3 regions of the Streptomyces sp. SCL15-4 genome follow, and region 2 is predicted to be linked to each of the others. Evidence: riboswitches for the same ligand, from Rfam matches in the RefSeq annotation. Region 2 holds a riboswitch; each other region holds the start of a gene.

What was found. Region 2 has a riboswitch for cyclic di-AMP ahead of SCK26_RS09680 (M23 family metallopeptidase). Riboswitches for the same ligand answer to the same signal wherever they lie in the genome.
Region 1: it holds a riboswitch for cyclic di-AMP, as region 2 does, so the genes downstream of both, SCK26_RS31590 (C40 family peptidase) here and SCK26_RS09680 (M23 family metallopeptidase) in region 2, are expected to answer to the same signal.
Region 3: it holds a riboswitch for cyclic di-AMP, as region 2 does, so the genes downstream of both, SCK26_RS22625 (transglycosylase family protein) here and SCK26_RS09680 (M23 family metallopeptidase) in region 2, are expected to answer to the same signal.

What each region holds. Positions count from the first base shown of each region.
Region 1 covers NZ_JAOBTQ010000001.1:7,014,299-7,021,458, reverse strand. The annotation lists gene SCK26_RS31600 (ATP-dependent Clp protease proteolytic subunit) at 1-605, shown strand, start outside; gene SCK26_RS31595 (hypothetical protein) at 613-918, shown strand; cyclic di-AMP (ydaO/yuaA leader) riboswitch at 1,370-1,501, shown strand; gene SCK26_RS31590 (C40 family peptidase) at 1,504-1,977, shown strand; gene SCK26_RS31585 (ATP-binding protein) at 2,912-3,379, opposite strand; gene SCK26_RS31580 (helix-turn-helix transcriptional regulator) at 3,593-4,453, shown strand; gene SCK26_RS31575 (DUF397 domain-containing protein) at 4,463-4,684, shown strand; gene SCK26_RS31570 (8-amino-7-oxononanoate synthase) at 4,769-5,896, opposite strand; gene bioB (biotin synthase BioB) at 6,044-7,160, shown strand, end outside.
Region 2 covers NZ_JAOBTQ010000001.1:2,329,304-2,336,463, forward strand. The annotation lists gene SCK26_RS09665 (GNAT family N-acetyltransferase) at 1-2,785, opposite strand, end outside; gene SCK26_RS09670 (HPr family phosphocarrier protein) at 2,964-3,245, shown strand; gene SCK26_RS09675 (GntR family transcriptional regulator) at 3,451-4,137, opposite strand; gene SCK26_RS09680 (M23 family metallopeptidase) at 4,336-5,091, opposite strand; cyclic di-AMP (ydaO/yuaA leader) riboswitch at 5,104-5,256, opposite strand; gene SCK26_RS09685 (pitrilysin family protein) at 5,488-6,876, opposite strand; gene SCK26_RS09690 (pitrilysin family protein) at 6,873-7,160, opposite strand, start outside.
Region 3 covers NZ_JAOBTQ010000001.1:5,040,816-5,047,975, forward strand. The annotation lists gene SCK26_RS22600 (SurA N-terminal domain-containing protein) at 1-157, shown strand, start outside; gene SCK26_RS22605 (nucleoside triphosphate pyrophosphohydrolase) at 293-1,324, shown strand; gene SCK26_RS22610 (hypothetical protein) at 1,491-1,766, shown strand; gene SCK26_RS22615 (cytochrome P450) at 1,953-3,239, shown strand; gene SCK26_RS22620 (transglycosylase family protein) at 3,408-4,517, shown strand; cyclic di-AMP (ydaO/yuaA leader) riboswitch at 4,707-4,881, shown strand; gene SCK26_RS22625 (transglycosylase family protein) at 4,887-5,618, shown strand; gene eno (phosphopyruvate hydratase) at 6,015-7,160, shown strand, end outside.

The DNA of each region.
Region 1 (7,160 bases), 4.7 Mb from region 2:
CCGAGTTCACCGAGCGCACCGCTGGCACGGTGCGCACCCTGGACCCGTACGCGCGGCTCTTCCAGGACCGGATCGTCTTCCTCGGCACAGCGGTCGACGACGCGGCGGCGAGCGACGTCACGGCCCAGCTGATGTATCTGGAGCACCAGGCGCCGGACCGGGACATCACGCTGTACGTCAACTCGCCCGGCGGCTCCTTCGACGCCATGGCGGCGGTCTACGACACGATGCGCTACGTCAGCTGCGACGTGGCGACCTACTGCCTGGGGCAGGCCGCCGCCTTCGCCGCGGTGCTGCTCGCGGCCGGCGCCCCGGGCAAGCGGTTCATGCTGCCCGGCGCCCGGGCCGTGATCCGGCAGCCCGCGCTGTCCGAGCCGGTGCGCGGCCGGCCCGGCGACCTGCTGGTCCGGGCCGGCGAGCTGGCCCGGGTCCGCGCCACCGTGGAGGAGATGCTCGTCCGGCACACGGGGCGCACGGCCGCGCGGGTCCACGAGGACCTGGAACGCGACCTGATCCTGGACGCTCCCGGGGCGCTGGCGTACGGCCTGGTCGACGCCGTCGTGCCCGCCCGCCGCGACACGCCCGGCGCACCGGAGGCGAGGTGAGCCGCCCGTGCTGCCGGACCTGCCGCCGCTGCCCGCGCTGACCCGCGCCGAGGGCGAGTTGATCGATCGTTATCTGGAGGCCGTCGACCTGCTCGGCCGGGTCAATCCGGCCCGGCACGGACCCTCCTACGGCGCCTTGCGCGCCGCCCAGGCCCTGGTGCGCAAGGCGGCAGAGCTGCGGGACGCGCTCGCGCTGATGCACGAGCGGGGCGAGACGGAGCTGCACGGGGACACGCTGGCACGGGCACTGCGGGTGCTGGACGGCGAGCGCCGGGCCGCTCGCGTCGCGCTCCCGCCGGACGGCGTCGGCTGAGGCGGACGCCGGTCCGGCCCGACGGCGCCGCCGCGTCGACACGCGTCGTTCGGACCGGAGTTGAAACGGCCCGAACGACGTACCGCCGACCGGTGTACATCCCGATCGGATTCCGGGTCTCCCGAGTTGCGCAAGGCATGGGTCCATGGGTCACCACGGAGACACATCTGCCCAGGTCCGGGGCTACGACGATGATCTGACGGGGCCTCGAACGGACCACTGTCCACCCGAACGGGTGAGTGGTGAGTAACGCCACAAATCCCCGATTCCGTTGGGATTTTCAGACAGATCTGAGCCAAGATCCCTGTCTGACGACAAGCCCCCGCCACCGCGGCGGGGCGATCCGGGCGGACGCCGAGTCCTGCCGCCGCCCGGATGACCGGTCGACGGAGTGGATCGGCAGGAGTGGAGGACCCAAGCAAGGCGGGTCGCCGGAACGGATGTCCAGCAGTCCGACACAGAGTCGGGCGCGGGGCGGAGGTTCCGAGCAGCCCTTGGGGTGAAGCCGTGGCAACGCGGCCGGGCTACTTCGCCAGCCCGAATCCGACAGGTCATCCTTCACAGGCGGCTGACGAAGGGTTGCGCATGACTGCGCTCAATCGAGTCCCGTCGCTGATGGCCCGGGCCGGCACGGCCTCGGCACTCACTCTCGCCGCCGTGGGCGGCTCGATCGCGGTGCCCGGTCTCGCCACCGACGCCTCCGCCGCGACCATCGCGACGAAAGCACTCAAGGTCGCGGCCTCGAAGAAGGGCTCTCCGTACCGGTGGGGCGCCACCGGGCCGCACAGATTCGACTGCTCGGGTCTGACGCTCTACTCGTTCAAGAAGGCCGGCAAGAAGCTGCCGCGTACCGCCGCCCAGCAGTACAACAAGACGCACCACGTCTCCGCCCGCCACCGCAAGGTCGGCGACCTGGTCTTCTTCCACTCGGGTTCCAGCGTCTACCACGTCGGCATCTACGCCGGCCACAACAAGATCTGGCACGCCCCCAAGACCGGGGACGTGGTGAAGCTCCAGAAGATCTGGACCAGGAGCGTCTGGTACGGCCGGGTCAGCTGACCCGCCCACGGCCCCGAGCGGCTCCGGCAGGGCCGCTCCAGCGCCACCGGCGCTCCCCGGAGCCCGCCTTGAGCACTCGGGCGGCCCGGGGTGCGACGCGGCCGCCTCGGGGGCGTGCGGGCGGGCACCGGGCCGGCCTGCCGCCTCCCGGAGCGTACGGGCGGCCTGACGGCTCGGATCGGGCCCCGTAGTACCCGACGAGCCTTCCCCCGCCGCGTACGGGCGGGGGAAGGCTCGGGGCCGGCCGAGTTGCCCCGGCGGACCGACGGGACCCGCCACACGCCGACCGAGCGGCGTCTCCACCGCCACCCGGCACGTCCCGGACGACCGGGACGCTTTGCCGGCATCGCACGCCTCGGCAACACCGGAACGCACCGGTTGCCGTCGGCACCGGCGGCGCTCCCGCTTCTGCCGCCGCCGAGCACCACCCGGACGGGTCCGCCGCCCGCCGGCACAGAGACGCCGGGACAGCCTCGGTACGCACCCGACCACCACCACCGCCGAGCGCCACCGGAACACACCTCTGCCACCGGCAACCCACGCCACCGGAACACCCCGGCTTCAACCGCCGCACCCCGGAACGCGCCCACCACCCGCCGGCACAAGGACGCCAGGACAGCACCAGCGCGCTCGTGGAGCGCGCCCGCTTCTGCCGCCGCCGAGCACCGCCCCGGTGGGTCCGCTGCCCGCCGATACAGAGACAGCAACGGAGCCGTCCTCCAGCGGGACGTACGGCCCGGCCCTTCCCACGGCTGACCGCGGCTCCGGACCGTCCGCGTGGGCAGCAGCGGGTCCGCTGGGCTCGCCTCCCGCCCCCGCGTGCCTGCCCCGGCGCGGGGCTCACGGATGGGGGGACGTGGCGCCGAGTCCTCGGTGCGCGCAGGCGAAACGTATCCGCTCGCGAAGATCCTTGCCGTACTTCCGCCGGGCCGGGTCAGCGTGCCGGGGCTTCCGGTGGCCGGCCGACCGGGACCGGTGCCGCCGGGAGGGTCCAGGGCAGTTCGATGGAGACCGTCTTGCCGCCCTCGCGGGTCGGGCGGACGCGGAGCCGGCCGCCGCACTCCGCGGTGAGCCAGCGGATGATCACCATGCCGCGCCCGTTGTCCTGCTGGACCGCCGCGGGCAGTCTCTTCGGGAACCGGGGATGGCTGTCCGTGACTCCGATGCGCAGTTGTTCGTCCTGGCGCAGCGCGATGTCGACCGTGAAGGTGGGTGACTGGCCGAACGTGTGCTGGACGGCGTTCGTGGCGAGTTCGGAGACGATGAGCCGCACGGTGTCGGCCGTCTCGGTGTCCGACGGCAGGCCCCACTCCGCGAGCGTGCCCACGACGTAGGAGCGGGCGGCCGACACCGAGGCGGGATCGCTCGGCAGAGTGACGGAGGCTTCCAGATGGTCTGCCATGGCGAGGTCGTCCCTTTCCCAACGGGACCGTGGTCCTCCGTACAGCGGTGGGTTCGAGTACGGTCCCGGACTGGTGCTTGTCCGTCAGACTGCCATCACCGGGACGGTCACGGGGGGCGATCCACCAAGATATGCATATATCTGTCGCTCGAAGCGGTGAACTCTGCGACGCGAGACCGTATCGGGACGGTCCGGACGGAGTAAGGAGGAGCCATGCAGAACGGTCCCGCGGTACGCCGTCGCAAGCTCGGCGCCGAACTGCGCACGCTGCGCAGCGACGCCGGGCTCACCAGTGGTGAGGCGGCCCGGCTGGTCGGCTGGCACCAGTCGAAGGTGAGCCGTATCGAGACGGGCGCCAGCGGCGTGAAACCGGCCGATCTGCGGTTGCTGCTGGATGCCTACGGAGTGCGGGACAGGCATCTACGGGAGTTGCTGCTGATACTGGCGGGGTCGGAGGAGACGAGCGGCCGGCACCGCTGGTGGCACGCCTACCGGGGCGTACTGCCGCCCACCTACCGCGATTTCATCAGCCTGGAGTCACAGGCGAGCGCGATGCGCACCCTGGAGACCACGGTGGTGCCCGGTCTGCTCCAGACCGCCGAGTACGCCCGCGCGGTGACCCGGGCCGCCGTGAAGGACCTGGACGAGGACCGCCTGGACACGCTGGTGGAGGTGCGTCTGGCCCGGCAGGACGTGCTGCGGTCGGACCCGCCGCTGGCGCTGAGCGCCGTACTGGACGAGGCGGTGCTGCGCCGCGAGGTGGGCGGCCCGGGAGTGATGGCCCGGCAGCGCCGGCGGCTGATGGAGGCCGCCCGCCTGCCGCAGGTACGGCTCCAGGTGCTGCCCTTCACCGCGGGGGCGCATATCGGCCTCACCGGGCCTTTCGTTATCTTCTCATTTCCGAGCACTTCTGATCTGGACGTGGTTGTTCTCGACCAGCTGACGAGTAGCCTCTACCTGGAACGGAAAGAAGACCTCATGGCCTACTCCGAGGCCTTCAGCACCCTTCAGTTCCACGCCCTTTCCCCCGAGGACTCGTTGGACTACATCGCCGGGATAGGTGACGGCGCGTAAGGAGGCACCATGTCCGCTCTGCCTCGGAACGTCCCTGCCAGTACCGACCTGCACGACGTGCGCTGGCTGCGCAGCAGCCGCAGCACGGGCGCGAACAACTGCGTGGAGACGGCACGGCCGCGCTCCGGCCCCGCGGCCGGACTGCTCGCCGTGCGCGACTCGAAGAACCCGGCCGGACCCGCCCTGCTCTTCTCCCCCGAAAGCTGGACGGGATTCGTGACCGGGCTCTGACCACCTCGACCGCTCTGACCGTCCCGCTCAATTTCGTTCAATATTCCATCGTTTTCGTGCGGCACACGGCCGTGTCACGCCGACTCACGGTCGTGTTTCGCCGATGACGCGTACAGCACGTTCGACCTCGGCCTCGGAGAGGTCCGCGCGTGCGGTCAGCCTCAACCGTGAGATGCCGTCGGGCACGGAGGGAGGACGGAAACAGCCCACGGCCAGCCCCGCCGAGCGGCAGTCGGCCGCCCAGCGCACCGCCCGCTCCGGGGACGGAGCGCGCACGGAGACCACCGCGGCGTCCGGACGCACCGCCTCCAGGCCCGCGGCGGTCAGCCGTGCGTGCAGTTCCGCGGCCACCTCGCGGGCCCGCGCCGCCCGTCCGGGCTCGCGCTCCAGCAGCCGCAGCGCCGCCAGCGCGGCACCGGCCGCCGCCGGCGCCAGACCCGTGTCGAAGATGAACGTCCGCGCCGCGTTGACCAGATGGCCGATCACCCGCTCCGGACCCAGCACCACACCGCCCTGACTGCCCAGCGACTTCGACAGGGTGGCCGTGACCACCACGTCGTCGGCGCCCGCCAGACCGGCCGCGTACGGCGCTCCCCGGCCGCCGTCGCCCAGCACGCCGAGGCCGTGGGCGTCGTCCACGACCAGTCCCGCGCCGTACTCCCGGCAGGCCGCGGTCAGCGCGGCCAGCGGCGCCCGGTCCCCGTCGACCGAGAACACCGTGTCGGAGACGACGATCGCGGCGCCGCCGTGCGTGCCCAGCGCCTTGCGCACGGCCTCGGGATCGGCGTGCCCGACGACCTGGGTCTCGCCCCGGGCGAGCCGGCAGCCGTCGATGAGGGAGGCGTGGTTGCCCGCGTCGGAGACGATCAGCGAGCCGTGCGGGCCGAGCGTGGTCACCGCGGCCAGGTTCGCGGCGTACCCGGAGGAGAACACGAGAGCCGCCTCGAACCCGCAGAACGCGGCCAGCGCGCGCTCCAGTTCGGCGTGCAGCTCGGTGCTCCCGGTGACCAGCCGGGAGCCGGTGGAGCCGCCGCCCCAGCACCGGGCGGCCTCGGCGGCCCCCTCGGTGACCTCGGGGTGGCGGGACAGGCCCAGGTAGTCGTTGCTCGCCAGGTCCAGCAGCGGCGAGTCGGCGGGACGCGGGCGCAGGGTGCGCACGAGCCCGGCGCGGCGGCGCGCCTCGGCCTGCTCGTCGATCCAGCCGAACGCCATGGCTCCTCCGGTGCTTTTGTAGGTATCGAACAGACCCTAGCGGCACGGTCGGCCGCCCAGGATGTGGCAATACCCACACGATGAACCGTCTGTGTTGTGCCAAGTCTCCTTGGCCGGGAGCGGTTCCGTAGGACAGGATCGTGGCTCATGGACCTGCTGAACACGCTGGTGGACAAGGGGCTTCGGCGCGAACCGCCGACGCGCGAGGAAGCGCTCGCCGTGCTGGCCACCTCCGATGACGACCTGCTCGACGTGGTGGCCGCGGCCGGAAAGGTACGCCGGCACTGGTTCGGGCGACGGGTGAAACTCAACTATCTGGTCAACCTCAAGTCGGGCCTGTGCCCCGAGGACTGCTCGTACTGCTCCCAGCGGCTGGGCTCCAAGGCCGACATCCTGAAGTACACCTGGCTCAAGCCCGACGAGGCCTCCCAGGCCGCCGCCGCGGGCCTCGCGGGCGGCGCCAAGCGGGTGTGCCTGGTGGCCAGCGGACGCGGCCCGACCGACCGGGACGTGGACCGGGTCTCGGAGACCATCAAGGCGATCAAGGAGCAGAACGAGGACGTCGAGGTATGCGCCTGCCTCGGTCTGCTCTCCGACGGCCAGGCCGAGCGGCTGCGGGCGGCGGGCGCGGACGCCTACAACCACAACCTCAACACCTCGGAGTCCACGTACGGGGACATCACCACCACCCACACCTACGCCGACCGGGTGGACACGGTGCGCAAGGCGCACGCGGCCGGTCTGTCCGCCTGCTCGGGTCTCATCGCGGGCATGGGCGAGAGCGACGAGGACCTGGTGGACGTGGTGTTCTCGCTGCGCGCGCTGGACCCGGACTCGGTGCCGGTGAACTTCCTGATCCCGTTCGAGGGCACTCCGCTGGCCAAGGAGTGGAACCTCACCCCGCAGCGCTGCCTGCGGATCCTGGCGATGGTCCGGTTCGTCTGCCCGGACGTGGAGGTCCGTATCGCGGGCGGCCGCGAGGTCCATCTGCGCAGCATGCAGCCGCTGGCGCTGCACCTGGCCAACTCCATCTTCCTCGGCGACTACCTGACCAGCGAGGGCCAGGCCGGCAAGGCCGACCTGGACATGATCGCGGACGCCGGGTTCGAGGTGGAGGGCGCCGGGGAGGTGACGCTGCCGGAGCACCGGGCCGGGGCCGCGCACGGGTGCGGGTCGCACGCGGAGGCGGGCTGCGGCTCGCACGCGGAGGCCGGCTGCGGTTCGCACGAGGGCGGCGGGGTGTGCGGTACGGCGGGCGTGCCGG
Region 2 (7,160 bases):
CCGTGGCGCCGAGGACGCTCGCCCCGTGCGGGGCGACGACGACCGGCTCCAGGGTGACCGCGACCACCTCCGGGTGGTCGTCGACCAGCCGGGACACCCGCAGCAGCAGCTCCTCCAGCGCCGGGGTGTCCACGGGTGTGGAGCCGCGCCAGCCGAACAGCAGCGGCGCGGTGCGGATGGACCGCACCAGCGAGGTCGCCTCCCGGTCGGTGACGGGGATCAGCCGGTGGGCCATGTCGCCGAGCAGCTGGGAGGCGGCGCCGGCCAGGCCGAAGGACAGCACGGCCCCGGCCGCCGGGTCGATCACCGCGCGGACGACGGTGTCCACGCCCCGGGGCGCCATCGCCTGCACCACCGGCCGCAGTTCCTCCGGCCGGCCGAACAGCTCGGTCAACTCGGTGTACGCGCGCAGCAGTTGCTCCTCGTCGGCGAGGTCCAGGCGGACGCCGCCCAGGTCGGCGCGGTGCCTGAGGTGCGGGGCGGTCGCCTTGAGGGCCACCGGATAGCCGAGCGCGCGGGCGGCCCGCACGGCGGCGTCCGGGCCGGGCGCGGGCAGGGCGCGGCGCACGGGGATGCCGTACCGGCCGAGCAGCTCGCAGGTGTGCTCGTCGGAGATGGTCAGCCCTTCGCCGCGCGCGAGCAGCTCGCCGATCAGCCGGGCGGCCCCCTTCTCGTCGATGTCGTCGAACTCCGGCACCTTCCCGGGATCGGCCGCCTCCCGCCGCCACTGCCCGTACTTCACGGCCTCGGCGAGCGCCCGCACCGCGCGCTCGGCGGCGGGGTAGGCGGGGATGAGACGGGTGCCGTCACGGGGAGGTGCCGGAGGTTCCCCGGCGGATGCGGCCGGCGTGGCGGGCCGCATGCGCACCGCTTCGGTGCCGGCCGTGCCGGGCGCCCTGTCCGCGGCCCCCGGCGCGGTGCTCGTCGCGGCCGACAGCGCCTGCGCCAGTCCGCCGAGTTCCACATGGACCACCAGCACCGGCTTCCCCGGCACCGCCGCCGCGGCCGACCGCAGCGCCGCTGCCAGTTCCGCGTCCCCGGGCGAGCCTTCCCCGATCGCGGGGATCGCCGTGACGACGACGGCGTCGTTCGTGTCGTCGGCCAGCGCGGCGGCCAGCGCCCGGTGGAAGTCCTCCGCCGTCGCCCCGGTGGTCAGGTCCACCGGCCGGTCCGGCCGCAGCCCCTCCGCCACGCACCGGTCGTACGTCAGCACGCCCAGCGACTCCGAGTTGCCGAGGATGGCCACGCGCGGCCCCGCGGGCAGCGGCTGCCGGGCGAGCAGCAGCCCCGCGTCGACCAGCTCGGTGATCGTGTCGACCCGGATCACCCCGGCCTGCCGCAGCAGCGCGGACACGGTCGCGTGCGGCAGCCGGGTGGCGCGCACGGCGTGGCCCTGCGGGGCGGTGCCGGTGCCCTGCACGACGACCAGGGGCTTCGCGGCGGCCGTCCGCCGGGCGAGCCGGGTGAACTTGCGGGGGTTGCCGATGGACTCCAGGTACATGAGGACGACATCGGTGTCCGGGTCGTCGTACCAGTACTGGAGGACGTCGTTGCCGGAGACGTCGGCGCGGTTGCCGGCGGACACGAAGGTGGAGACGCCGGTCACCCCGGTCACCCCTCCCCCGCGCCGGTGCAGCCGGGACAGCAGGGCGATGCCGATGGCGCCGGACTGGGCGAAGAGCCCGATGCGGCCGGGGCGGGGCGGCTCGGGGGCGAGCGAGGCGTTGAGCCGGACGCCGTCGGCGGTGTTGATGATGCCGAAGGCGTTCGGGCCGATGAGGCGCATGCCGTAGGCGCGTGCGGCCCGGACGAGCGCGCGCTGCCGTTCGCGCCCCTCGGGCCCGCTCTCGGCGTACCCGGCGGAGAGCACGACCAGTCCCTGGACGCCGTGTTCGCCGCACTCGGCGACCACGGCGGGCACGTGCTCGGCCGGTACGGCGACGACGGCGAGGTCCACGTGCCCGTCGATGTCGCGCACCGAGCGGTGCGCGGGCACGCCGTCGATCTCCTTGAGGTCTTCGGGGAAGGCCTTGTTCACGGCGTGCAGCGGGCCCGGGTAGCCGGCCTCGCGGATGTTGCCGAGGATGCCGCGGCCGACTCCGCCGGGGGCGCGGCCGACGCCGACGACCGCGACCGAGCCGGGCGCGAGGAGCCGCCGGACCGAGCGGGCCTCGGCGCGCTGTTCCCGGGCGTGCTGCACGGCCACGGAGCGGTCGGTGGGTTCGAGGTCCAGTTCCAGGCGTACGACGCCGTCCTCGAAGCTGCGCTTCTGGGTGTAGCCGGCGTCCGTGAACACCTTGATCATCTTGGTGTTGGCGGGCAGCACCTCGGCGGCGAAGCGGCGGATGCCGCGCTCGCGCGCGACGGCCGCGATGTGCTCCAGGAGGGCGGAGGCGACGCCGCGGCCCTGGTGGGCGTCCTGGACCAGGAACGCGACCTCGGCCTCCTCGGCGGGCGCGGTGGCAGGCAGGCCGTCGCCGCCTATGCGGTCGTAGCGTACGGTGGCGATGAACTCGCCGCCGATGGTGGCCGCGAGCCCCACCCTGTCCACGAAGTCGTGGTGCGTGAAGCGGTGGACGTCCTTGGCGGACAGGCGTGGATAGGGCGCGAAGAAGCGGTAGTACTTCGACTCGTCCGAGACCTGCTCGTAGAAACTGACCAGGCGGTCGGCGTCATCGACGGTGATGGGCCTGATGCGCGCGGTGCCGCCGTCGCGCAGCACCACGTCCGCCTCCCAGTGGGCGGGGTACTGGTGCCGGTCCTGCGGGTCCGCCGAGGTCTGCATGGGCCCCAGAGTAAGGCTCGCGTACGACAACGGCGCGAGGCAGGCTATGGGGGGCGAACGCCGGACCGAGGCCGCGGTCCGGCGCCGCTCCGGGGCGGGTCTTCGGGCCTGCTCCGGGCACGCTCCACGGTATGGGAAACTGGTCTAGACAACCCTGAACACTGAAGGGCAGCAACACATGGCTGAGCGCCGCGTCAACGTCGGCTGGGCCGAGGGTCTCCACGCCCGCCCCGCCTCCCTCTTCGTCCGAGCCGCCACGGCCACAGGCGTCCCGGTGACGATCGCCAAGGCCGGGGGCAACCCCGTCAACGCGGCCTCGATGCTGGCCGTCCTGGGCCTGGGCGCCCAGGGAGGCGAGGAGATCGTCCTCGCCTCCGACGCCGAGGGCGCCGACGCCGCCCTGGACCGTCTGGCCAAGCTGGTCTCCGAGGGCCTGGAGGAACTGCCCGAGACCGTCTGAGAAGAGCGGGGAAGCCGCGCCGCCCGCACCGGGTGGCGCGGCTTCCGCGTATCCGCGGCCACTTGTGTCGTCCCTACGGCTTTCCGTCGGCCGAATTCGCCGCCGCCGGCCGAAGGACCGCGCCCGAGAATTCCTTGCACCACGAAAAGGGCAGCAGAAAACGCCCGCCGCCGAATAACCCTCTTCTTTGTATACGGCGCCCGTGTTAATGTCGCAGACCCGACATGTTTACGGCATGTTGCGAAGTCCTCACACGTTCGCCGGCGCCGGAAAAGCGAAGCCGGTGCGCGCCGGTCGCGCGTTCCGCGTGCAGAGCGGTCAGCGCCCGCGCCCGTTCGCCGTCCCCGCGCGCCACCGCGTCCACGATCGCCCCGTGTTCCGCCCAGTACTCCACCGGGCTCACCGGCGCCTCCACCGCGTACATCCAGGCGATCTTGTGGCGCAGCTGGGTCAGCACCGAGGTGAGCGAGGGGCTGCCGCAGGCCTGGGCCAGCGTCTCGTGGAACCAGCCGCCCAACGAGCGCAGATCCTCGCTGTTGCCCTTCCTGGCCCGCTCCTGTCCGAGCCGGACCAGGCCGCGCAGCACCTTCAGATGGGCCTCCGTGCGCCGCTGGGCGGCCCGCGCGGCGCCCAGCGGCTCCAGCAGCGTCCGCATCTCCAGCACGTCGGCGGCCTCCCGCTCGGTCGGCTCGGCCACGCACGCGCCCGCGTGCCGGCGCGTCACCACGAAGCCCTCGGCCTCCAGGGTGCGCAGCGCCTCGCGCACGGGGACGCGCGAGACGCCGTAGCGGCGGGCCAGGACTTCCTCGGTCAGCCGGCTGCCGCGCTCGTAGACACCGGCGACGATGTCGTCCCGGACAGCGGTGCACACCGAGTGCGCCGGAATACGCATGACCGACCTCCGCCTTAATCCCCGTGAAACGCCGACGATGGACGCGTGTTCCGTGACTCTATTCCAGTCGGCCGGAATTTCCGACGGCGGGTCCTAATCCATGGATATTTTTTGGACAACGGAACCGGCGGAGAGCATGAAAAACGGCGAAAGCCCCGGCTCGGTGAGCCGGGGCCGCCAAGGAAGGCGCGAGGCGCGTCAGATGTGCACGCCGTGGTTGCGGAGGTAGGCGACGGGATCGACGTCGGAGCCGTAGTCCGGGCTCGTGCGCGCCTCGAAGTGCAGGTGCGGGCCGGTGACGTTGCCCGTGGCGCCGGAGAGACCGATCTGCTGGCCCGGCACGACCTTCTGGCCCACCGTGACGCCGATGGACGACAGGTGCCCGTACTGCGTGTACATGCCGTCGGCCATCCGGATCACGACCTGGTTGCCGTACGCCCCGCCCCAGCCGGTGGAGACGACCGTGCCGGAGCCCACCGCGTGCACGGTGGTGCCGGCGGCCGCGTGGAAGTCGATGCCGGTGTGCGAACCGGAGGACCACAGGGAGCTGGAGGCCTGGTAGGCCGTGGAGACGTAGGAGTGCTCGATGGGGGCGACGAAGGCGTTCAGCCGGCGGCGCTCGGCCTCGCGCGCGGCGCGGGCCCTGGCCTCGCGCAGCTCCTCGGCCCGTTCGGCGGCCGCCTTCGCGGCGGCCTCCTCGGCCGCCTTCCGGTCGGCGGCCTCCTGCTGGGCGGTGGCCTGCGCGGCGATCTGCGCGGCGACGTCGTCCGTGGCGGCGAGGACCGGGGTGAGGCCGGTCTGGTCCACGGGGTTGTCGGCGGCGAGGGCCGGGGAGGCGGCGAGGGTGCCGATGACACCGGTGGTGGTCAGGGCCGCGACGCCGGCCGCCTGCGCGGTCGTCCGCTTGACCCGCCCGGGCTTGCGGTGCTTCCCGGTGGCGCACATGAACGCCATGAAGTGGCTGGTCCTTTCCTTCCCTCTCGCCTACCGGGTTAGCTGACGGGTTCGGAGCAGGAAGGTCTCCTACGGACTCCCTCGCGGGCGCCCGATTCACCCCAGGGACGATGGGTCCCCGGCTCCCCTGGCTCGCGCCGTACGGGGACTCGGCGATGACTGTCCGGTGCCGCGGGTGCGGCGCACTGCCTGACGAACAGCCCGGACGACGCTACGGCGGCCCGCTTTCGATCCTCAAACGGATCCGGCTTTTTGTAGCGCATCCCACAGGTCAGACAGGCAACCTCCGCACCAAAACGGGCATCTGAGGAACCGAGTGGAACAGCGTGGGGCCCTGACGGCTCGTAAGCCGTCAGGGCCCCACGCGCGCGTACGCCGGACGGGCCGGCCGCGTCGCTACTCGGCCGACACCACGCTCACCGGGCCGATGCCGAGCGCCTCGACCGGTGCCTTGATCTGGGCGGCGTCGCCGACGAGGACGGTCACCAGGCGGTCCACCGGGAAGGCGTTCACGACGGCCGCGGTGGCCTCCACCGTGCCCGTGGCGGCCAGCTGCCGGTACAGCGTCGCCTGGAAGTCGTCGGGCAGGTGCTGCTCGACCTGGTCGGCCAGCGTGCCCGCGACGGCCGCCGCGGTCTCGTACTTCAGCGGCGCCACGCCGACGAGGTTCTGCACGGCGACGTCCCGCTCGGTGTCGGTCAGCCCCTCCGCGGCGACGGTGCGCAGCACCTTCCACAGGTCGTCCAGCGCCGGACCGGTGTTCGGCGTGTCCACGGAGCCGCTGATGGCGAGCATCGCCGCGCCGCTGCCGTCCGGCGCGGACCTGAGGACCTGCCCGAAGGAGCGCACGCCGTAGGTGTAGCCCTTCTCCTCGCGCAGGACGCGGTCCAGCCGGGAGGTGAGGGTGCCGCCGAGGCAGTACGTGCCGAGCACCTGGGCGGGCCACACCCGGTCGTGCCGGTCGGGACCGATCCGGCCGATCAGCAGCTGCGTCTGCACGGCGCCGGGCCGGTCCACGATGACCACGCGCCCGGTGTCGTCGGCGGTCACCGGCGGCACCGGCCGGGGCTCGCCGGGGGTGCCGGTCCAGGCGCCCAGGGTGTCGGCGAGCAGCGCGTCGAGGTCGGTGCCGGTCAGGTCGCCGACGACGACCAGAGTGGCGGTGGCGGGCCGCACATGGCGGTCGTAGAAGGCGCGTACGGCCGCGGCGTCGATCTTCTCGACGGTCTCCTCGGTGCCCTGGCGCGGCCGGGACATGCGCGAGGTCGCCGGGAACAGCTCCTTGGAGAGTTCCTTGGCGGCCCGGCGGGAGGGGTTGGCCAGCTCGTGCGGGATCTCGTCCAGGCGGTTGCGCACGAGGCGCTCGACCTCGCTCGGGGCGAAGGCGGGGGCGCGCAGCGCGTCGGCGAGCAGGCCGAGGCCCTTGGCCAGGCGGGAGGCGGGGACCTCCAGGCCGAGCCGGACGCCGGGGTGGTCCGCGTGCGCGTCCAGGGTGGCGCCCGCGCGCTCCAGTTCGGCGGCGAACTCCTCCGCGGAGTGCTTGTCGGTGCCCTCGGAGAAGGCGCGCGCCATGATCGTGGCGACGCCGTCCAGGCCGGCCGGCTCGGCGTCCAGCGGCGCGTCCAGCAGCACCTCGACGGCGACGACCTGCTGGCCGGGCCGGTGGCAGCGCAGCACGGTCAGGCCGTTGTCGAGCGCGGTGCGCTCGGGGGCGGGGAACGCCCACGGCCTGGCCTCGCCGGGCTGCGGCTGAGGGTGGAACTCCATGGTGGCGAGCTCGGTCACTTGGCCGTCTCCTCGTTCTCGGTCTCGTCGCGGCCCGCCTCTACGGTCGCTTCCTGCTCCGGGTCCTGCGGCACGTCGGCGTCCGGGGCGGCCTCCGGGGACTTCGGTTCGTAGACGAGGACCGCGCGGTTGTCGGGCCGCAGGCGGGCCGCCGCGACCTCCTGGACCTCCTGCGGAGTGACCTCCAGGACGCGCTTGACGGCGGTCAGGGCGAGCTGCGGGTCGCCGAACAGGACGGCGAACCGGCACAGTTCGTCGGCGCGGCCGGCGACCGTGCCGAGCCG
Region 3 (7,160 bases), 2.7 Mb from region 2:
GTTCTGGCAGACCCTGTCCAAGGCGTCCACGGACCTCCACGTCGACCTCAACCCGCGCTACGGCGCCTGGGACGTGCAGAAGAGCAGCCGGGTGGACGCCAGGACACCGTGGGTCCGGGAGGTCACGGCGGCGGGCGGGCAGCCGGTGACGGCGTAGGCGGGAGGATGGTGTAGGCAGGCCAGGCCAGGTCGGGGCAGGGCGGGTGGCGGGTTCGGTCATACGATCACACGAGCCATCCGGCCCTGTGGACAACTCGATCCACGCTTCCGCGCCGTGGGTTACGTTCGGATCGTGAACGAATCCAGCGCCGAAGCCCGCCACCACCTGGGCCGGGAAGCCGTCCCCGGCCGCGTCGTCCTGCTGACCACCAGCCACCGCGTCGCCCCCGGTCTGCTGTCCTGGCCCGCCTGGCAGGCCCTGCGCGCCGCCGACACCGTGCTGTGCGCGGACGGCGCGCATCCCCAGCTGCCGTATCTGCGCGAGGCCGGGATAGCGGTGACGGAGGCGTCTCCCACCGCGCGGGAGCTGGTCGACGCCTGCGCCGGCGGGCGGACGGTGGTGGTCGTGGCGACCGGCGAGGGCGAACCCGCGCTCACCGACGGCCTCGCCCGGCTCGCGGGCTCCGGCCGCGTCGCCATGCCCGAGCTGGAGCTGCTCCCCGCCTCCTACGACCTGCCCGGCGCCCGCCTGCTGGACCTGGTGCAGGTCATGGACCGCATCCGCGCCGAGTGCCCCTGGTCCTCCCGGCAGACCCACGAGGGCCTGGCCAAGTACGGCATCGAGGAGGCCTACGAACTGGTCGAGGCGATCGAGGCCGGCGACCGCGCGGAGCTGCGCGAGGAACTGGGCGACGTCCTCCTCCAGGTCGTCTTCCACTCCCGGATCGCCGAGGAGGACCCGGACGCGCCGTTCTCGGTCGACGACGTGGCGGGCGGCATCGTCGCCAAGCTCATCCACCGCCACCCGCACGTCTTCGGCGACGAGGTGGCCGAGACCCCGGAGGACGTCAAGGAGCACTGGCTGCGCACCAAGGCCGAGGAGAAGCGGCGCACCTCGATCACGGAGGGCGTCCCGCTCGGCCAGCCCGGCCTGGCCCTCGCCGCCAAGCTCGCCTCCCGGGTCCGTACGGCCGGCCTGGAGGTGCCCCTGCCCCGAGGAGAGGGCATCGGGTACGAGCTGCTGGCGCTCGCGGTCCGCGCCGAGGCGGACGGCGTCGATCCGGAGGCGGCGCTGCGAGCGGCGGCCCGGGTGTACCGGGACGCGATCAAGGACAGCGAGGCGGTGCGCGCGGCCGGCGGCGAAGAGGAGGAGGGCAAGGGGTAGGCGGATCGCCTTCCGGTGCCCGGATCGCGGCCTGCCCCGCCGTGGAACCGAAGCGGTGGCCGGACTTCCGGCGTGCCCGGCGCCGTCCGCGCGGACACGCGCCGGTGCGGCGGCCGTCGGCCTGGCCCGCTGCGGGCCGCGGGGCCCGTCGCCGGAGGACCTGCTCGTGAAGGCGGCCGAGAGCCACGGTCCGGAGGCGGGCGAGAGCCACGGTCCGGAGGCAGGCGGCGCGGAGGCGGGCGGCGCGGTGGCCGGGGCGGAGGCGCTGGTACGGGCGATCGGTGCGGTACGGCGTGCCGCCGATGCCGTGCCGCGCGGGCCCGCGGGCCTGGCCGGCGTCGGGCCCGCTGCTGGGCGCGGTCCGGCACGACGAGACGTACCGCCGGTGGACGGTGTCCTGGGGCAGCGGGCGCTGGAGGCCGCGCGGGCGGCGGAGGCGTAGGGCGCCGGCCTGGTGGCCGGGCCGGTGGGCGCCGCCTTCCGGCGGGCGGCCGGCGACGGGGACGGACAGGCGGCGCACCGGCCCGCGCTGCCGGCGGAGAGATGGGACCGGCGGAGGAGGCCGAGGGCCGGTTCCCGCCCGCAAGGCCCTCGGCGGGCGGCCCGGGGCTCCGGATACGGTCGAGGAGTGACCGAGCAGCACCGCCCCGACCAGCCGACCTCCGACCAGCCGGCTCCCGCCCTCTTCACGTGGGAGTTCGCCGCCGACCCCTATCCCGCCTACGCCTGGCTGCGCGAGCACGCCCCGGTGCACCGCACGCGGCTGCCGAGCGGGGTCGAGGCGTGGCTGGTCACCCGGTACGCCGACGCCCGGCAGGCGCTGGCCGACCAGCGGCTGAGCAAGAACCCGGCGCACCACGACGAGCCCGCGCACGCCAGGGGCAAGACCGGTATCCCCGGCGAGCGCAAGGCCGAGCTGATGACGCATCTGCTGAACATCGACCCGCCGGACCACACCCGGCTGCGGCGGCTGGTCAGCAAGGCGTTCACCCCGCGCCGGGTCGCCGAGTTCGCGCCCCGGGTGCAGGAACTGACCGACCAGCTCATCGACCGGTTCGCCAGGACCGGTTCCGCCGACCTCATCCACGAGTTCGCCTTCCCGCTGCCCATCTACGCCATCTGCGACCTGCTCGGCGTCCCGCGCGAGGACCAGGACGACTTCCGGGACTGGGCGGGCATGATGATCCGGCACGGCGGCGGACCGAGGGGCGGGGTCGCGCGGTCCGTCAAGAAGATGCGCGGCTACCTCGCCGAGCTGATCCACCGCAAGCGCGCGGCGCTGTCCGCCACGCCCGCGCCCGGCGAGGACCTGATCTCCGGCCTCATCCGCGCCTCCGACCACGGCGAGCACCTCACCGAGAACGAGGCCGCCGCCATGGCCTTCATCCTGCTGTTCGCCGGCTTCGAGACCACCGTCAACCTCATCGGCAACGGCACCTACGCCCTGCTCACCCACCCCGGGCAGCGCGCCCGGCTCCAGGGCTCCCTGGCCCGCGGCGAACGGGACCTGCTGGAGACCGGCGTCGAGGAACTGCTGCGCTACGACGGCCCGGTGGAGCTGGCCACCTGGCGCTTCGCCACCGAGTCGCTGGCCATCGGCGGCCAGGACATCGCGCCCGGCGACCCGGTGCTCGTCGTCCTCGCGGCCGCCGACCGGGACCCGGAGCGGTTCGCCGACCCGGACGTGCTGGACCTCGGCCGCCGCGACAACCAGCACCTCGGCTACGGCCACGGCATCCACTACTGCCTCGGCGCGCCGCTCGCGCGGCTGGAGGGCCAGACCGCGCTGGCCACCCTGTTCAGCCGCCTGCCCGACCTGCGGCTGGCCGCCGATCCGGCCGATCTGCGCTGGCGCGGCGGGCTCATCATGCGCGGTCTGCGCACCCTGCCGGTGGAGTTCACGCCGACCGCCTGAACACAGCCTCTCCGCGAGTGCATGACACTTTCTCAACGCTGTGATCTTCACGTGATCTGTGCGGCATGAACTTGTGACAAGTGATCGTCTGCCGATACGTTCACCCATCAGCGCGGCGAGCGGCTCCGACCGCCGCGCCGGCCCTGCTGTCGCTCGAAAGGCTTCTGCATGCTCTCCGGGAACGGCCGACACCGTCGCCCCCGCCAGGCTCCGGCCCTCCTCGTCGCGGCCGGCGTGACCGGCTCCGCCATCGCCATCCCGCTGCTCGGCGCCGCCGGCGCCAGCGCGGCCGACGGCACCACGTGGGACAAGGTGGCCGAGTGCGAGAGCGGCGGCTCCTGGAGCGCGGACACCGGGAACGGCTACCACGGCGGCCTGCAGATCTCGCAGGACGACTGGGACAAGTACGGCGGCGGCCGGTACGCGGCCAGCGCCGACCAGGCCAGCCGCCAGCAGCAGATCGCCGTCGCCGAGAAGATCCTGGCCGACCGGGGCACCGCGCCCTGGGCCACCTGCGCCCTGCTGTCCGGCCTGACACAGCACTCGGGGTCCGTGGACGTCGACACGGGCGTCGGCGGGACCGGCGGTTCCGGCGAACCGTCCGGACCGGCCGGCGACTCCGGCACCTCCGCGACCCCTGACGCCTCCGACTCCTCCGGACGACCCGACGCGTCGCCCTCCACCGGCACCGGCACCGACGACGGCTCCGCGGACCCGGCCGGCACGCCGACCGCCGAGCCGGGCGAGGGCAAGAGCACGGGCACCGGCAAGGACGCGGGCAAGGGCGCGGGCAAGGATGCCGGCGAGGACACGGGCAAGGCGACGGACAAGGACGCCGGCCGGACCACCGGTTCCGCCGGGACCGGCACCACCAAGTCCGACAAGTCCGCCACGCCGGACACCGGAAGCCCCCAGGACGCCGGCGGCTCCCCGACGGCCACGCCGGACGCCGGGGTCGTGACCAACCCGCAGCAGGCGGCCGGTTCTTGGAGCCTGGTCGACACCGGTGCCGTCGCCACCGGCGGACGCCACCGGGGCGTGAGCGCGGACGAAAGTGTGACAAACGGTCAGAACGGCACCGCCTCCGGACGGCACGCCTCCCGCGAACCGGACACCTACACGGTCCGCGAAGGCGACTCGCTGTCCTCCATCGCCGACTCCCTTGACGTCGACGGCGGGTGGCACGCGCTGTACGCCGGCAACAAGAAGGCCATCGGCACCGACCCGGACCGCATCACCGCCGGTCAGACCCTGGATGTCCAGGGCGAAACGGGCTGAAAACACCGAGACTTGACGCCCCACTAAGCACCTTGATGTCCGGTTTGGCGAAAGTGTGGGATGAGTCTCAGAAGCGCTGATCGTCTTTGAAATTCCGGCGATCACCTGTCTACGGTCGAGGCCGCTCGTCACCACGAGCCCCGGCAGCCGCCACGCCGAATCCTGCCAGTGGCTGCCCGGGAACAGTCGTCGCGTCAAGCGCCGTAGGCAGGAGCGGGGGACCCAAGGTAAGTGCCGGGCCCAGCAGTTGAAGCTGGGACCGGCTGGGGGTGAAGCCGCGTCACGCGCAAGCGGACGACGCGGCCGGGCAACTCAACCGGCCCGAACCCGACAGCTCACCTCGTAGGCGTCGGTGAGGGGAATCGATCCATGCTGTTTACCGGCAAGGGCAAGCACCGTCGTCCGTCCAAGGCCGTTCGCGCCATCACGCTCGCCGGTGTCACCGGTGCCGCCGTCGCCGCCCCGCTGATGGCGGCCGGCAACGCCTCCGCCGCCACCGCCTCCCAGTGGGACGCGGTCGCCCAGTGCGAGTCCGGCGGCAACTGGTCCATCAACACCGGCAACGGCTACTACGGCGGTCTGCAGTTCTCCGCCTCCACCTGGGCCGCGTACGGCGGCACGCAGTACGCCTCCACCGCCGACAAGGCGTCCAAGGCGCAGCAGATCTCCGTCGCCGAGAAGGTCCTCGCCGCGCAGGGCAAGGGCGCCTGGCCGGTCTGCGGCACGGGCCTGTCCGGCTCCCCCTACAACGGCTCCGCCCCGAGCACCCCGGCGCCGTCCGCCCCGTCCACCCAGGACTCGGGCACCTCCACCCGCTCCGCCGACCAGCAGGCCGCCTCCCGCTCCGCCGAGCGCCCGGCCGCCTCCACCGGCACGAGCAAGAGCACCGGCAGCGGCGCGGGCAAGACCGTCACCACCCCGACCGGCAAGAAGGTCAAGAAGGGTGACGGCGAGTACAAGGTCGTCCAGGGCGACACGCTCAGCATCATCGCCGCGCGGCACAAGGTCGCGGGCGGCTGGCAGAAGCTGTTCGAGCTGAACAAGGACGTCGTCGAGGACGCCGACCTCATCTACCCGGGCCAGCAGCTCCACCTGAAGTGACCCCCGGCCCCCGGCCGGCCCCCGGGGCCCGCACATCCCGTCGGACCCCCTGAGAGCCACGGACCCGCACGGGCGCCCGGACCCCCGAAGTCCCCCGGTCCGCGCGTCCCGGCGGAGCCCCCGAGGCCCCGTGCGGGTCACCCCCCGTCCCCACGGGCTCCCCGCCCCGGCGCGTTCTCCCCCGTACGCGCCGGGGCGGGGCTTTTTTCGCGCCCGCCCCGGCACCCTCGCCCCTCGGCCACCCAGAAGCCCTTTGTTTCGATCAAAAACAAAAGGTACCGTCGGTCTGTCCACGGGACGGTCGGTCGGTGGCCGAGACGCCCGGGACGGTTAGGCTCTAGTCGCAAGGCACACCAGCCCCGCACTTCCAGCGTCACATCCAAGAAGGAGATGCTCGTGCCGTCCATCGACGTCGTCGTAGCCCGGGAAATCCTGGACTCCCGAGGCAACCCCACGGTCGAGGTCGAGGTCGGCCTCGACGACGGCAGCACGGGTCGTGCCGCCGTTCCGTCCGGCGCCTCGACCGGCGCCTTCGAGGCCATCGAGCTGCGCGACGGTGACCCGGACCGCTACCAGGGCAAGGGCGTCGAGAAGGCCGTCCTGGCCGTCATCGAGCAGATCGGCCCGGAGCTGGTCGGCTACGACGCCACCGAGCAGCGCCTGATCGATCAGGCCATGTTCGACCTGGACGCCACCGACAACAAGGGCTCCCTCGGCGCCAACGCCATCCTCGGCGTCTCGCTCGCCGTCGCTCACGCCGCCTCCGAGGCCAGCGACCTGCCGCTCTTCCGCTACCTGGGCGGCCCGAACGCGCACCTGCTGCCGGTGCCGATGATGAACATCCTGAACGGCGGCTCGCACGCCGACTCCAACGTGGACATCCAGGAGTTCATGATCGCTCCGATCGGCGCGGAGTCCTTCTCCGAGGCCCTGCGCTGGGGCACCGAGGTCTACCACACCCTGAAGAAGGTCCTGAAGAACAAGGGCCTGTCCACCGGCCTCGGCGACGAGGGCGGCTTCGCCCCGAACCTCGGCTCCAACCGCGAGGCCCTCGACCTCATCCTCGAGGCGATCAAGGAGGCCGGCTACACCCCCGGCGAGCAGATCGCCCTGGCGCTCGACGTCGCCGCGTCCGAGTTCTACAAGGACGGCTCGTACGTCTTCGAGGGCAAGAACCGCACCGCCGCCGAGATGACCGAGTACTACGCCGAGCTGGTCGAGGCGTACCCCCTGGTCTCCATCGAGGACCCGCTCTTCGAGGACGACTGGGAGGGCTGGAAGACCATCACCGACAAGCTCGGTGACAAGGTCCAGCTCGTCGGCGACGACCTGTTCGTCACCAACCCCGAGCGCCTGGCCCGGGGCATCGAGGAGGGCGCCGCCAACGCCCTGCTGGTCAAGGTCAACCAGATCGGCTCGCTGACCGAGACCCTGGACGCCGTCGAGCTGGCCCAGCGCAACGGCTTCAAGTGCATGATGTCCCACCGCTCCGGCGAGACCGAGGACGTCACCATCGCCGACCTGGCCGTCGCCACCAACTGC